Regions from separate parts of the Sphingomonas sp. 320_CC genome, predicted to be linked through region 2. Evidence: riboswitches for the same ligand, from Rfam matches in the RefSeq annotation. Region 2 holds a riboswitch; the other holds the start of a gene.
What was found. A riboswitch is a leader RNA that binds a small molecule or an ion and turns the genes downstream of it on or off. The one in region 2 is predicted to bind cobalamin.
Positions count from the first base shown of each region.

Region 1: another riboswitch for cobalamin. It lies ahead of AC59GX_RS17620 (DUF1636 domain-containing protein); the one in region 2 lies ahead of AC59GX_RS16705 (TonB-dependent receptor).

Region 1 is NZ_JCAWAE010000004.1:425,207-430,158, reverse strand. It holds gene AC59GX_RS17630 (NAD(P)/FAD-dependent oxidoreductase) at 1-1,060, opposite strand, end outside; gene cobO (cob(I)yrinic acid a,c-diamide adenosyltransferase) at 1,121-1,720, shown strand; cobalamin riboswitch at 1,912-2,105, shown strand; gene AC59GX_RS17620 (DUF1636 domain-containing protein) at 2,278-2,685, shown strand; gene cobT (nicotinate-nucleotide--dimethylbenzimidazole phosphoribosyltransferase) at 2,682-3,695, shown strand; gene AC59GX_RS17610 (histidine phosphatase family protein) at 3,707-4,264, shown strand; gene cobS (adenosylcobinamide-GDP ribazoletransferase) at 4,261-4,952, shown strand, end outside.
Region 2 is NZ_JCAWAE010000004.1:219,713-224,664, forward strand. It holds gene AC59GX_RS16705 (TonB-dependent receptor) at 1-1,930, opposite strand, end outside; cobalamin riboswitch at 2,163-2,393, opposite strand; gene AC59GX_RS16710 (hypothetical protein) at 2,486-2,623, opposite strand; gene AC59GX_RS16715 (SGNH/GDSL hydrolase family protein) at 2,722-3,816, opposite strand; gene AC59GX_RS16720 (glycoside hydrolase 5 family protein) at 3,852-4,952, opposite strand, start outside.

The DNA of each region.
Region 1 (4,952 bases), 210 kb from region 2:
GGCCCTCCTCTGAGGTCGCGGCGACGACGGTGCCGCCTGGGCACATGCAGAAGCTGTAGACCGTGCGCCCGTTCTTGCAGTGGTGCGACAGGCTGTACGCCGCCGCGCCGAGGTCAGGGTGACCCGCGCACGGCCCGAACCGCGCTTCGTCGATCCAAGATTGCGGGTGTTCGATGCGGACGCCGATCGAGAACGGCTTGGCCTCGACGTAGACGCCCTTGGCATGCAGCATCTCGAACGTGTCGCGCGCGCTGTGGCCGACCGCGAAGACGACGTGGTTGGCTTCGAGATAGTCGCCGGTGCTGAGATGAAGACCGCGAAGCTGGCGAGTGCCGGCCTCCTCGACGATGTCGAGACCGTCGACGCGCGTCGAGAAGCGGTATTCGCCGCCGAGCGCCTCGATCGTCTCGCGCATGCTCTCGACCATCGTGACGAGACGGAAGGTGCCGATATGCGGATGCGCTTCGGTGAGGATTTCGGGTGGCGCACCGGCTTTCACGAACTCGGTCAGGACCTTGCGGCCCAAGTGGCGCGGGTCCTTGATCTGGCTCCAGAGCTTGCCGTCGGAGAAGGTGCCGGCGCCGCCCTCGCCGAACTGGACGTTCGATTCGGGGTTGAGGACGCTTTTGCGCCAGAGACCCCAGGTATCCTTGGTGCGTTCGCGGACGACCTTGCCGCGGTCGAGGATGATCGGGCGGAACCCCATCTGCGCGAGGATCAGGCCGGCGAACAGCCCGCATGGGCCCGCGCCGACCACCACCGGGCGGGGGCCGGTGTAGCTCGCGCCGCCCTTGGTGACGAAGCGGTAGCCGGTATCCGGCGTGCGCTGGACGTGACGATCCTTGCGGAAGCGGGTGAGGACGGTGTCCTCGTTCTTCAGCGTGACATCGACCGAATAGACGAGCTGGATGTCCATCTTGTCGCGGGCATCGTGCGCGCGTCTGGCGATGGTGTAGCGGATCAGGTCGCGCGGGGTAACGCGCAGGCGGTCGCGGATCGCGGCGGGGAGCGCTTCGTCGGCGTGGTTGAGCGGCAGCTTGAGGTCGGTGATGCGGAGCATGTCGGTCGCTCTAGCGCCGCGCGGCGCGATCCGCCATCGGGAGGACGAGAGGACTTGATCATGCGGACCGACGACGAACAGAATGCCAAGAGCGCCAAGCGCAAGGAGGTCCAGGACCGGATCGTCGCGAGCAAGACGATCGAGAAGGGGCTGATCATCGTCCACACCGGCAAGGGCAAGGGCAAGTCGACCGCCGCGTTCGGCATGGCGGTGCGGATGATCGGGCATGGGCGGAAGGTCGGCATGGTGCAGTTCGTCAAGGGCGCGATGGCGACCGGCGAGAAGACGATCTTCGATGCGTTCCCCGCGCTGTGCGAGTTCAAGCCGATGGGGGAGGGCTTCACTTGGGACACGCAGGACCGCGCCCGCGACATCGCGGTGGCGCGTGAGGCGTGGGACGAGGTGAAGCGGATGATCGCCGATCCGTCCTATGCAATGGTGGTGGCGGACGAACTGAACATCGTGTTGCGCTACGAGTATCTGCCGGTCGACGAGGTGCTGGCGGTGCTGGCGGCGAAGCCGGAGATGACGCATGTCGTGGTGACCGGGCGGAACGCGCCTGATGCGTTGATCGAGGTGGCGGACCTCGTGACCGAGATGACGCAGGTGAAGCATCCGTTTCGGTCGGGCGTGAAGGCGCAGGCGGGCGTGGAGTTCTAGGCGGCTTCCTACTCTACGGTCCGTTACGAGGACCGTCCGTCATCCTGACGAAAGTCAGGCCCCAGAGCCACGAAGGCTGCCGCCCGTTACCCTGGATCCTGACTTTCGTCAGGATGACGGGAGGGCGTGGGGACGGCTGGCGGACTTCTGACCGACGTAGCCGTGTCTTGCGCCGGGTCTTCCTCCCGCCTATCGCTTCGCCCGCGACAGGTTCCCCCGATGCTCACGCCGAGGGGGATGAAAATGGGAACGGGAAACACCCGGCTGCCCCTGCAACTGTACGCGGCGAGCCATTGTGCCTCATGCCATTGGGATGTTCCCGAGAAGGCGGCGCGGACGGCGTTGACCCGCGAGCCAGGAGACCTGCCCGTCGCGGTCGTCTTTCGTCCGGCCAGGGTGCGCCGAACGGACGGGTAACACCCCGAGCGACGACATCGCTTCGCGTCGCGCGAAGGCAGGAGGCGTCCGCTTCTCGCCCTTTGCGCGGTGCGGGACCGACTGTCCGAAGGGGTTCCTATGCCAAGTACACATCATTCCAAGATCGTCCGGGAACGGACATGCTGAAGCCGGTCGAGGACGGCGTCGCGGTGGTCGCGTGCAACACGTGCCGCCATTCCGCCGACGCGCGCGACGACGAGCAGGGCCAGCGTGGCGGCGCGCGGCTGGTCAGTGCGCTGAAGGCAGTGCAGGCGAGCGATCCCGCCTATGCCGACGTAGCCGTGCAGGAAATGCCGTGCCTGTTCGCGTGCCAGGATTTCTGCACCATCCATCTGCGCGCACCCGCCAAGGTCGGCTATGTGCTAGGCCGTTTCGAGCCGACCGAAGACGCTGCCCGTGCGATCCTGGATTACGCACGGCTCTACGGCGAGAGTGCGTTCGGACAGGTGCCGTTCAAACAATGGCCGCAGGGCGTGAAGGGCCATTTCATCACCCGCACGCCGCCTGCCGGGTTCGTCGTGGAATGACTTTTTTTCCGACAGCCGGGGCATTTCTATCATCCTTGAGCGCGTTGCCGCAGCCGGACGAAGCCGCTCGATCGGCGGCAGTGGCGCGGCAGGGGCAACTGACCAAGCCGCCGGGCTCGCTCGGGCGGTTGGAAGAGATTGCCGTCTTCATGGCCGGTTGGCAGGGCCATGAACGCCCGCGGCTCGATCGCGGCCGGGTGGTGATCTTCGCGGGTAATCACGGCATCGTCGATCGCGGCGTCAGTGCGTTTCCGGCCTCCGTCACGGCGCAGATGGTGGCCAATTTCGAACATGGCGGCGCGGCAATCAACGCGCTGTCGCGCGCGGCGGGGCTCGATCTCAGAGTCGTCCCGCTCGATCTCGACCGGCCGACCATCGATTTCACCGTCGCCCCGTCGATGTCGGAGGAGGAATGCCTCGCGGCGATCAACGCGGGCGCCGCCGTCGTTGCGGACGCACCCGATCTGATCGTGCTCGGCGAGATGGGGATCGGCAACTCGACCTCCGCCGCCGCGCTGTGCCTCGCCAGCTTCGATGGATCGGCACGCGACTGGGTCGGGCCCGGTACCGGAGTCGACGACGACGGCATGGCCCGCAAGATCGCGACCGTGGAGGCCGGGCTGGCGCTGCACCGGGACGCACTGAGCACGCCGTTCGAGACGCTACGCCGGCTTGGCGGTCGTGAACTTGCGGCGATCGCAGGCGCGGTCATAGCTGCGCGTCTCGCAGGCGTACCCGTCATGCTCGATGGCTTCATATGCTGTGCCGCGGTCTCGCCGATCGCCGCTGCGTGCCCGGATATTCTCGCGCATTGTCTTGCCGGCCACGTGTCGGCCGAGCCGGGTCATGCGCGATTGTTGCGGGCATTGGACCTCGATCCCCTGTTGTCGCTGGGCATGCGGTTAGGCGAGGGGAGCGGCGCGGCGGTGGCGACGTTGCTCGTCCGCGCGGCGCTGGCGACGCATGACGAGATGGCGACGTTTGCCGAGGCAGGGGTCTCCGTCGCGTGACCGGTTCGCACATGCTGTACCTGATGCGGCATGGCGCGCCCGTCCGCAAAGGCCTGTTGCTGGGGCGAACGGACGATCCGGTGACGGAGGCCGGCGTTGCGGCGTGCGTCCGGCGAGCCGCAGGGCTGAAGGTTGCCGCGATCGTGTCGTCAGACCTGAAGCGTACTCGCGATTGCGCGACGGCGATCGGCAGCGTGCGGGGCATCGTCGGCGAGGTCGATCGACGGTGGCGCGAACTCGACTTCGGAGCGTGGGACGGAATGCGTCCAGCCGATATCGATCCGGCGGCCTTCGCTCGGTTCCACGACGATCCGGACGCTGCTCCGCCGCCGGACGGTGAGCGATGGTCGTCGTTGCTGGACCGGGTCGGCAATGCCTTGGCGGTACTTCCGTCGGTGCCGACGTTGGTCGTCACGCACGGTGGCGCTATCCGGGCGGCGCTCGCGGACCTGTGTGGGTTCGATCGTCGCCGGACATGGGCGTTCGACCTGCCTTATGCCGCGCTTGTGTCGTTGCGGATCTGGCCGGAGCCGGATCGGACGGTGCAGATCGTCGGGCTGGCGACGTGAAGCGGCTGGTCGTCGCGTTCGGTTTCCTGACGCGCCTGCCGATGCCGCGCGTCGAGGCCGGGGCTCCCGACTTTGCCGCGGCGATCCGATACTATCCGCTCGTCGGACTGGCGATCGGCGTGCTCGTCGCCTCGGCGGGACGGGCAGGTGCATCGATCGACCCCTGGACCGGGGCGTGCGCCGCGTTGCTGACGTGGATCGCCGTCACGGGCGCATTGCACCTCGACGGGCTGGCCGATCTCGCCGACGGGCTGGGCGCGGCGCATGGCGATCGGACGCGGTTGCTCGCGGTGATGGCCGATCCGCATATCGGCAGCTTCGGCGTCGTCGCGATCGTCGCTCAGATGACCGCCAAGCTCGTGCTGCTGCACGCGGTCGGGCTGACGGCGTGGTGGCTCATCATCTTGGTGCCGTTTGCGTCGAGGATGGGGCCGCTGGCCTGGGCAGTGCTGTTGCCGCCGATGCGGGTAGGCGGATTGGGCGCTGCGGTCGCCGGCGCAGTCCGATCGCGCGACCTTGTCGGCTGGGGGCTCCTGCTGGCGCTGGCTGCCGTCGCGGTTCCCGCGCTGTTGGCGGTTCCGCTCCTGATACTGGCCGTCGCTGCGTGGTTGCGGCGTACATTAGGGGGCGTGACCGGAGACGCGCACGGGGCGGGGATCGAGCTTGTCGAGACGGGCGTCCTGCTCGC
Region 2 (4,952 bases):
GTGTCGCGGTCCAGCTAAGCCACAGGTTCGCCGTCGTCTCGGGGACGTCGGGTGGCGTGTTGCCGGCAAAACTCCTTTCGCCCGAGACGAAGTCGTCGAACCGCGCCTCCAAGACGCTGCCATTGGCGTCGATCCCGAACCCTGCCGGCAAGTCCAGCGACACCGCAGCCTCGATACCCTTCGCGGATCGCTGCCCGACCTGCTCGATCGGGCTCGTCGGGGTCAGTTGCGACAACAGTCCTTTCTTGACGATGCGATAGGCGGCGATCGTCGCGGTGCCGCGGCCATCCAGGAACACGGCCTTGGCGCCCGCCTCGACCTGGTCGCCCGTCGCGTTGCTGAAATGGACCTGCCCGGTGGTATAGGTCGTCAGCGTCCCCAGCGGATCGACGCCGGTGGCATATTGCGCGTAGAACGAGACCGTCGGGACTGGCTGATAGACCGTCCCAACCCGCCATGTCGTGTTGCCGAGCCGCTTGTCGAGCGCGAAGCTTGCGGTCGGGACGGCGGCAGTCGAGTCGATCGTCCAGCGCCGTATCCGATCGCGCTCATAGCGGATGCCGCCGACGATCGAGACATGCTCGCCAAGCTTCAGCCGGTCCTCCGCGAAGATCGCATATTCGTTCGTCCGCGTGCGATACCGCGGTGCGATCCCCTGCGTGTCGACGATCACGCCAGGATCGAACACGAACGGATCGACGACCGAGACCTGCGGGTCGGCGCCGAAATTGTGCGAATAGGTGAGCTTGACGAGGTTCACGTCGAAGCCCGCGACGACGTCATTGGTCACGCCGTCCGCGATCCGCGTCTTGAGCGTCACGCTACCCTGGTCGCCCCATTGCGTCTGATCGTGGACGATCCCGGTCATGTCGGTGCGATAGATGCGCCCGGGCGTGGCGCGCACGTCATTCGCGCCATTGGGACAGAAGCCGTCCGCCGCCACCCAGCAATAGCTTTCGAGGTTGAGCCACTCGCGCTTGGAGGTGAGCCGGTACGCCTGATTGCTGACGGTGAGCGTCTCGCTCGGCTGCCAATCGACCTGGAGGCTTGTCCGGTTGTCGCGGTAGCGGACATGGCCGTCGCGCGTGTTGTAGTTGCGGTCGCGATTGTCGTGGTCGAGCCGTCCGTCGATCAGCGGCGTACCGAAATAGCGCATCGGATTCTGGTTGCCATAATCGTCGCGCACCGTGACGACGAACCGATCGGTCGGTGCCCAGCGCAACGTCCCCGACAGCGCGTAGCTTCGTGATTGCCCGCGATCGACATACCCGTCGGACCGCCTGTAGCTGCCGTCGACGCGGTAGGAGAGATGCTCGTCGAGCGGTCCACCGGCACCGGCTGCGACGTGGAAACTGTCCTGCGATCCATAGCCGATCTCGCCGTCCACATCGGTGTGCCGCGTATTCGGCTTGCGCATCAGCACGTTGACCGCGCCGCCTAGCGCGCCTTGCCCGTACAGGACGGAAGCCGGACCGCTGAGCACGTCGATCCGCTCGACCATCCACGGGTCGCTCGGAAAGGTGATCGTGCCGGCTGCTGGAAAGAGGCGGATACCATCGATCAGTTGCAGCACCGAACCTTGACCGCTGAACCCGCGCGCGGCGAGCGCGGTGCCACCATTGCCGAGGTTGGCGACGCTGGTGATGCCGGGCGCGCGGCTGGTCGCGTCGTTCACGGACACGTCGCCGCGCGCCCGGATCGTATTGCCGTCGATCGTCGACAGCGTCGCCGGCGTTTCGAGCGGCGACAGGTTCAGGCGGCTGCCGGTCGAGTTCGGAACCGTCAGGTCGGCCTGATGGCGGCCGGTTACGAGGATATCGTCGGCGCTACTCGCCGAACGATCCTCACTGGTCTGCGCGCTGGCCAGGGATGGTAGGAAGGTGACGAGCAACGACGCGGCAAACGCGGCATACGGTGATGGAAACGACATATAAAAGCCCCCGAGGCGTCGGACGAACCGGCAGGGGCCTGTCACCGAGCACGAGGCTCGAACGTGCGCCGGCGAGCGCGCCACGAGCGGATTGCCCGAGCACGTCCAAGCGAACGGGAGCAGCCATACCCGACGGACGCCATCGCGACCGGCACGCCTGCCCATGCGGTCCCCACCGCACACATCGTCGCTCAGACGGAGTACCGTGCCTCGGCCATCCCCTGGACCAGGCAAGAGCGACCACACGCCGGCAGGTCTCCTGGCTCACGGGTCAACGCCCGATGCACAACCTTCCCAGACCGATCGGTCCAGTGGCTGGTGACCGGGGACTTCGCCCGACCACGCACGTGCATCACGCTCGCCGCTTACAGTTGCAGGGACAGCCTCGGCATCAGGTGGTCGAAGCCACCCTCACCGCGTTCCCTATTAAGCTCCTCGCGGAGCACCGGTGCGATCATGTCGACCCATCCGAGAACGGGCCGACGGGCAAGGTGTAGCGTGACGTTCCGACGCGGGCAATCGACGATCGCGTAACGATCTCAGCGCTTGGTCGACCTATCGCCCCCGCGTCGCGTCCAGGAAGGCGGCGGTCCAGCAGGTTTGCGATGCGCACCCCTTCATCGGACCGGTGGGGGACGCGGGGTAGCGCTTGTCCGCCGCGGCGGCCCAGAAGCGGTGGTGCGGGTGCTGCACCGGGCGGGTGCCGATACCGGTAACGTAGGATCGGTCGAGAGGATTGCGGCCGAGGATATATAATCAAGGCTCGTCACGACCGCGTCGCGGTATGCTGGCTATCGGTGCGCCCACATCTCGGGATGCGCGTCGATATAGCCCGACAGGGCGGTCGTGATCTGCGCATCGTCGGCGGTCGACGGATGCGAATGGCATCCCGTGAACGCGAGCCCGGTGACGGGCACGAACGCGATATTGCGCTGGCCTTCCGCCTTCAAACGCGCGGCAACCTTGCCGACTTCCGCCGCGATCTCGCCCCCGGCCATGTCGGTCGCCCACAGGACGACATGCGCGTCCGGATCGCGGGCCCGGAGGCGTTTGACGAAGTCGACATAACGCTGCTCGTAATCGGCATGGAGCGCCTCGCGCGTCTTCCACGGCTCCCCGGGATGGAGCGGCGTGGTGAAGTCGTTGGTGCCGAGCGCGATCACGAACAGACGCGGGTGCCACGCCGGATCGACGGAGCGCGTCGCCTTGTCGAAGAGCGTGAAGGGATAGGCAACGGGAAGCGTGTCGGCCGCCATGCCATTGTAATTGCGGACGATCCCCCGACCCGAGATAGCATTGACCTGATAGTCCGCGCCGTATCGCTTCGCCGCCAGCGCCGGCATGGCTTGCGCGGTATCGGTCGTCGCCCACACCTCCGCTTCGGTGCAGTCGCGCTTGGTCGAGACGTTGCCGTAGCCGACGGTGTGGGAGTCGCCGATGAATTCGATCTGGCGAGCACGGGCGGGGATGGGCAACGCGCGCGTTCTGGCCGCCGCGTAAAATCCGCCGAAGACGGTCGGCGCGGCCTGGCTCTCGCTGGCGACGTCGACGCGGATCGTATGGCGGCCGTTTGCTAGACCGGCGACGCGGTAGAGCCCTGGCTTGGGCTTGAAGAGCGTCGTCGGGGAGGATGCGTCCACCGTGATACGCAGGATGACATCCCCTTCGCCGATCTTCAGCAGGATGCCTGCGCCCCGAAAATTCGTCTCGAAATAGGTGCCCGGCCATTGGCGTCGATAGCCGTCCGACGTCCGCTCGACCCGGCCGCCGATATGCATCGGAAGCGCGGCACCGGGCTTGCTCGATACCGCGATGACGGTGATCGGCGTCGCGACCGCCGACGTCGACAACAACGCTGCACCGAGCAGGCCCAGAACCGTACGCATACCGTGTGTTCCAGTTCGATACGACAACGCCGGCATCAGAACGCCGCCATTGCTGAGGCATGCGCCCGGATCACGTCTTGCGTCGAGGCGTCGCTGTCGAACACGCCGTACCAGCCCTGCGGCTCGTGTGGCGGGTCACCCATATAGCCGAGGTCGCCGCGCTGGAACCGGTGGTCGGCATGCGGCGTGCGAGCCTCGCCGTTCCACGCCCAGAAGTTCGAGCCCGCGAGCGGTCCGCCGGACCTGGCATTGGTTTCGATCGCCGCATAAATCTGACGGTAGAAGCGATCCTTATAGACCGTCATGATGGCCGGATCATAGGCGGTCTTCCCGTCGCGCGGATAGCCGAACTCCTCGATCACCAGCGGCTTGCCGAGCGTCGTGGCCAGTCGGATATGCGCGTCGATGTAGTTGGCGACCTTGGCCGCGCCCGCGTCGTAAGTGCCGGCGAGATCATTTGCGTCCATCCAGGTCCAGTTGTTGGGCCAGATATGCGTCGTGAGGTAATCGATCGACGGCGAACGGTGCGCGGCGAGTACGACGTCCTCGCGCTCGATCGAACCCTTCAGCCCCTCCGAACCGGTCGAGACGAGGTGGTTGGGGTCGAGCGTCTTGATGTACCGCGCGGTCTCGTCGATCCAGCGGTAGAAGGCGGGCAGGTTGGGTATGGCGACCGCAGGTCCGCCGGCCGGACGCGGCTCGTTCGCCAACTGCCACGCCATGATCGTCGGATCCGCGGCGTAGGCGACGCCCGTCGCGGTGTTCGTACGCGAGACGACCGCGCGGATATAGTCGCGGTACATCGCCTGCGCCCGGCCGTTGGCATAGAACGCGGCGTTCCAGTCGGCGAACGCGGGCCAAGGGTGCGCGGGGTCGTTCATGTTGATGAACTTGCCGCCGTTGACCCACGACAGATACGTCATCATTCCGCCCGACCATTCCCAGAAGTTGGTCAGGTAGATCACGCCGGTCATGTCGCGCTTCGCCATCTCGGCGAGCATCCAGTCGAGGCCCTTGAGCAGGTCTTCGTTATAGGTCGCGGTCTGGTCGCGGAAACCGGGCGTGATCGAGTTCTTCAACGGCGAGAGTTCCGCCGACCCGAGGATGCGGAGGTTGCGCACGCCGAGCGCCTTCAG